One region of the Moritella viscosa genome, then DNA from elsewhere that is predicted to be linked to it. Evidence: predicted binding sites of a transcription regulator. Region 1 holds the regulator's gene; the other holds the start of a gene.

Region 1 (3,206 bases):
CCTAAAATGCGTTCTTTAATTTGTTCACTAAGTTCATGAATGTTGAGTTCAGTAGTATCGATTTTTAAATCAGCGAGTAAAGCTAAAGGGCTTAATCGTTTCTCTTCTATTTCAATGGCTTGCGATAGGGATAGTTCGTCTTTTGTGAGAGGGTGAAGACGTCTGGTTTCACTATAACGTTTGATGAGCACAGATTTATTGGTATCAAGAAATAAACTAGTTAACTCGGTGCTCGCTCTTAACTCAGCAATGATGTCGTTTAATTCTTTTTTTTCTGTTGGTAAGTTACGGACATCAATACTCACAGCCATTTTTTCGGTTTGGTCATTTAAGGTTTGTAGAAGTTGCGGTAGTAATTTTACTGGCAGGTTATCTACGCAATAGTAGCCTAGATCTTCAAGTACGCGTAATGCAATGGATTTTCCGGACCCTGATTGGCCGCTGACTATTATTAATTTCATCTTTTGTCCTCACATCTGCGCAGTAAATATATCGTGACCATAGTCAACACTAGGTTGCTAATTTAAAACTTACAGCGATATAAAATAATGGGGTCATTATCCCGCAATTGATTTGGATATGATATGTTTTAATTATGTCAGAAGCATTAATACCTAAAGGAAAAATGGTTTTCCTTTAGGTTATTTGTGGCGAGGTTAAAATTAATGGCGAATCAACTTCTCTTTATGCTTAATCACTTGGCGATCGAGCTTATCCATTAAGCCATCAATTGCGGCATACATGTCATTGTGTTCATGCACGGCAAAGATCTCACCCCCATTTAAATGTATTTTTGCTTCTGCAATTTGAAGTAATTTTTCAACATTTAAAATCACATGAATATTGTTTATATGATCAAAATGCCGTTCTAATTTGGAAAACTTGCTATCAACGTAATCTTTCAGTGAGTCTGTAATGTTTACATGTCTACCGGTTAAATTAATTTGCATATATGTCTCCCCTATGAAGGTTGGATTAGCCCTATAATAGGCTTTTACGCTGATTAGACGGTGGTATACTTAGTGCCTCTCGATATTTTGCAATCGTACGTCTAGCCACTTTGATACCTTGATCAGCAAGTAAATCAGCAATCTTGCTGTCACTTAATGGTTTAATGGCATTTTCTGCCGCGACCAATTTTTTTATTAATGCACGAATAGCGGTTGATGAACATTCTCCGCCATTGTCAGTACTGACATGGCTTGAAAAGAAAAATTTAAGTTCAAAAATACCACGTGGTGTATGCATAAACTTCTGCGTTGTTACCCGTGAAATCGTTGACTCGTGCATCTCCACTTCTTCGGCAATATCATTTAAAACCATAGGTTTCATGGCTTCATCGCCATATTCAAAGAAATCAACTTGGCGTTGAACAATACTTTTCGTTACTTTTAGTAAGGTTTCATTACGGCTTTCTAAGCTTTTAATAAACCATTTAGCTTCTTGTACATGGGTTCGAATAAACTGCCCGTCGCTGCTATTACGATTGCCTGTCGACAAGTTTGAATATTCATTGTTCACTTTTAATCTTGGCACAATGTCAGGATTTAACTCTACTACCCATTGATTATTTTTTTTCTTTACTAAAACATCGGGAATAACATACAGCCCTTCAGTCTGATCAATTACGTTGCCAGGTCTGGGTTCTAGACTCTGTATTAATTGCATGATCTCTTTAAGTTGTGGTTCTTTTAATTTTGTCTTACGGCTTAATTGACGGTAGTCGCGATTGCCCAATAAATCCATGTGAGACTGAATTATTTGCTGACATTCTGTTAACCAAGGTGTGTTTTTAGGTAAATGCTGGAGTTGGATCAATAAACATTCTTGTAATGAGCGCGCAGCAACGCCGATGGGATCGAAATGCTGAATACGCTTCAATACAGCTTCGATTTCATCTAATTCAATTTGTTCTTCACTACTGCTACTGTCGCTGAGTTCTTGGTGATCGCTATTGACGCTAGACAGGATATCTTCACAAGTCTGATTAAGGTAACCATGATCATCAATGCCATCAATAATCGCAACAGCAATAGCACGATCAGTGTCAGTAAAGGGGGTTAATTCCATTTGCCACATGAGATGCTCATATAAGCCTTCGCTAGTCTCACCTTGATAGACTTGGTCTAAGCCATCAATACCGCCACCCGCACTGCCGTGAGTCTGTATTTGAGGAGTGTAGACATCATCCCAATTACTGTCATTAGGTAGTTCATCTGGCATTGCTTCACTGGCGAGCGCATCACTCACTTCTATTTGGCTGGCATCGGTAACAGTGTCGTTATTATCCAGATTATGCTCATCGCTACTTTCTGCACCATTTGGCTGAGCTGTATTGGGATCTTCTTGTTCCAGTAGCGGATTACTGTCTAATGCTTCTTGAATCTCTTGTTGTAACTCCAAGGTCGATAATTGTAATAATCGAATCGCTTGTTGCAACTGTGGCGTCATTGCCAGAGATTGACTCATACGAAGTTGTAATGATGGCTTCATCTAACGACTACTCTCTCTCTTCCTTAATGCGGTAACGTATCAATATCAAACTATAGTCGGAATTGATCTCCAAGGTATACTTCTTTTACTTTTTCGTTGGATAAAATCTCTTCAGAAGTACCTGATGCGATCAAATGTCCATGGCTCACAATATAAGAGTGTTCACATACATCGAGCGTCTCACGTACGTTATGGTCGGTAATTAATACCCCTAAACCACGATCTCGCAGATGTTGAATAATTTTTTTAATATCACCAACCGAGATTGGATCAACGCCAGCAAACGGTTCATCTAATAAAATAAACTTTGGATCTGCTGCGAGTGCGCGGGCAATCTCAACGCGGCGGCGTTCACCACCCGATAAGCTCATTCCTAAACTATCGCGAATATGGGTGATATGAAATTCTTCTAATAATTCTTCTAACTTTTCTTCACGTTCGAAACGCGTTAGTTCAGTTCGTAACTCTAAGATTGCCATGATATTTTTCGTTACCGATAAACGACGAAAAATAGATGCTTCTTGGGGTAAGTAACCAATACCTTGTTGTGCACGAATGTGCATTGGCTCATGCGTTAATTCTTGGTCATCAATGAAGATTTGTCCATGATCTCGCTTAACCAAACCAACTACCATGTAAAAGGTGGTGGTTTTACCTGCGCCATTAGGCCCAAGTAAACCAACAATTTGGCCTGATTCAACTTCGAGACTCAC
Region 2 (3,206 bases), on a different contig from region 1:
TCACATTAATTTCTTTGGCTGATGCGGGTTTACTTTCATCATCCGAAAAATGGGTAATACCTTGTTTATCAGTCCATTGATAAATAGCGGCAACACTGGCATAGCTTGTGATTGTTAATATGAATAATATTACGTGTTTCATGGCGACATCCTGTCTTTGGTTACTTGATTTGTATGGTTATTTTCACCTAATTACATTTGTTTAACAAATAAAAAACCCGCTAAGTAGCGGGTTTTTTATATTAATTTGAATTAATAAGAAATTATACGCTGTAGTACATTTCAAACTCAACTGGGTGAGTTGTCATGTTCAGTCTTTCAACTTCTTCTTCTTTTATTGCAATGTAAGCATCGATAGTATCGTCAGCCATTACATCACCAACAGTTAAGAAGTCACGGTCAGTATCTAGTGCTGATAGTGCTTCTTGTAGTGAAGAGGCAACTTGTGGAATCTCTGCTGCTTCTTCTGCTGGAAGGTCGTATAAATCTTTATCCATTGCATCACCAGGATGAATACGGTTTTTAATACCGTCAATACCAGCCATTAACATTGCAGAGAATGCTAAGTATGGGTTTGCTGCTGGATCTGGGAAACGTACTTCAATACGTGTCGCTTTTGGCGATGGTACGATTGGGATACGGATTGATGCAGAACGGTTACGCGCTGAGTAAGCTAGCATTACTGGTGCTTCAAAACCAGGAACTAAACGTTTGTACGAGTTAGTTGCTGGGTTAGCAAATGCGTTAATTGCTTTTGCGTGCTTGATGATACCACCGATGTAATAAAGTGCAGTTTCAGATAGACCGCCATACAGGTCACCAGAAAAAATGTTTTCGCCATTTTTCTGTAGTGATTGGTGACAATGCATACCTGAACCGTTATCGCCTACAAGTGGCTTAGGCATGAATGTTGCTGTTTTGCCATAAGCGTGTGCAACATTATGGATAACGTATTTAGTGATTTGCACTTCATCCGCTTTTTCAACGATTGAGTTATATAGTGCTGCAATTTCGTTTTGACCGGCTGTTGCTACTTCATGGTGATGTGCTTCAACTGTTAAGCCCATTTCTTCCATTATTAAGCACATTGCGCTACGGATGTCTTGTGCAGAGTCAACTGGTGATACTGGGAAGTAACCACCTTTAACACCTGGACGGTGACCCATATTGCCGCCTTCGTACTCTTTATCAGAGTTCCAAGAAGCTTCTTCAGCGTCAATTTTGTACATGCTACCTGACATGTCAGTTTTGTACTTAACATCATCAAATAGGAAAAACTCTGGTTCAGGACCGAAGAATACATCATCAGCGATACCGGTTGAGCGTAAATATGCAAGTGCACGTTTTGCTACTGAACGAGGGTCACGGCTATAACCTTGCATTGTTGCAGGCTCTAGTACGTCACAACGAAGGTTCAGTGTTGTTGCTTCTGTGAACGGGTCAAGTACGGCTGTTGCCGGATCTGGCATTAAAATCATGTCAGATTCGTTGATGCCTTTCCAACCTTCAATTGATGAACCATCAAACATTTTACCTTCTTCAAAGAAGCCGGCATTAACTTGATGATGTGGTAGAGAAACGTGCTGCTCTTTACCTTTAGTATCTGTAAAACGTAAATCTACAAATTTAACGTCTTGTTCTTTAATTAGAGCTAATACGCTTTCTGCTGACATAAAAAATAACCTCCGGTGTCATCAATATGATGGCTTCATTTAAAATGGCTGACTGTAAACAATCATAATTTTAATAATGCCATATATGTGCCAACTATTTAAGTTGTTGATTTTAATGTTTTAATGTACTCGTTATTCCTTGCCTTAACCTATTGTTGCACGAACACTGTGCGTTGGCTGCACTTTTTTGGTGCAAAGATTATAGCGGTAAATAAACGCATACATTTACTATTACTAACTTCGATATTATGGTTTATTTTCAGGGATTACCAGTAAAATCGTATTCAAATATAGTTGATAAAATGTATCACCTGTAAGACAGATTACTCACGGTGTGATACGGCTTATATTTATTTATATTTTGTGTGCTAAAAGCCCATTCAGTGGCTATCGCTCGATTTTTAAATAAAATAAATTACAATCATTTTACTCTGCGCCAAAATTTTGTTAGGTAGATCACAGCGGGGCGGTTACAATACCGCCTAATTTTTACCCATATAAAATATATAGAGGCATCACAGTGCTAGATAAACTACGCAACATTGCGATTATCGCTCACGTTGACCACGGCAAAACGACTTTAGTTGACAAATTATTAGAACAGTCAGGTACGTTAGAAACACGTGGTGGTAATGAAGAACGTGTAATGGATTCCAACGATCTTGAAAAAGAACGTGGTATTACAATTCTTGCAAAAAACACTGCAATTACTTGGAAAGATTACCGTATCAACATCGTAGATACTCCAGGACACGCCGATTTCGGTGGTGAAGTTGAACGTATTATGTCTATGGTAGACAGTGTTTGTTTAATCGTTGATGCAGTTGATGGCCCAATGCCACAAACGCGTTTCGTAACACAAAAAGCATTCGCACACGGTCTTAAGCCAATTGTTGTTATCAATAAAATTGATAAGCCTGGTGCTCGTCCTGAATGGGTAATGGATCAAATCTTTGATTTGTTTGATAACCTAGGCGCAACTGATGAACAGCTTGACTTTAAAGTTGTTTACGCTTCAGCTCTAAATGGTTGGGCTAACGCTGAATCAGAAGAAGCAACAGAAAACATGGAACCTTTATTCCAAGCTATCGTTGATGGTGTTGCTGCACCAGAAGGCGATCGTGACGGTGATTTCCAAATGCAAATCTCACAACTTGATCACAACGCATATGTTGGCGTGATCGGTGTTGGTCGTATAACGCGTGGTTCTGTTAAAGTAAATCAACAAGTTACTATTGTTGGTTCTGACGGTAAAGAGCGTAAAGGTAAAGTTGGCCAAGTATTAGGTTACTTAGGTCTTGAGCGTCATGATGTTGAACTTGCACAAGCGGGCGATATTATTGCAATCACTGGTTTAGGCGAACTTAAAATTTCTGACACTATCTGTGCACAGAACAATGTAGAAGCGCTTCCACCGTTATCAGTTGATGAACCAACTGTAACAATGACGTTCCAAGTAAATAACTCACCATTCTGTGGTAAAGAAGGTAAATTTGTTACATCACGTAACATCCTTGACCGTCTGAACAAAGA

What was found. Region 1 encodes sigma-54, which starts transcription at its own class of promoters, with help from an activator protein. Its sites were predicted from a motif close to GTTGGCACGNNNNTNGNNT; they were not measured.
Region 2: glnA (glutamate--ammonia ligase) is a predicted target of sigma-54. The motif match lies at 1,750-1,768, and genes of this name have one in related genera.

Annotation. Positions count from the first base shown of each region.
Region 1 covers NZ_FPLG01000088.1:117,823-121,028, reverse strand. The annotation lists gene rapZ (RNase adapter RapZ) at 1-461, opposite strand, end outside; gene hpf (ribosome hibernation promoting factor) at 663-950, opposite strand; gene BT797_RS12650 (RNA polymerase factor sigma-54) at 982-2,493, opposite strand; gene lptB (LPS export ABC transporter ATP-binding protein) at 2,544-3,206, opposite strand, start outside.
Region 2 covers NZ_FPLG01000097.1:37,698-40,903, forward strand. The annotation lists gene BT797_RS14330 (DUF4124 domain-containing protein) at 1-142, opposite strand, end outside; gene glnA (glutamate--ammonia ligase) at 264-1,673, opposite strand; gene typA (translational GTPase TypA) at 2,194-3,206, shown strand, end outside.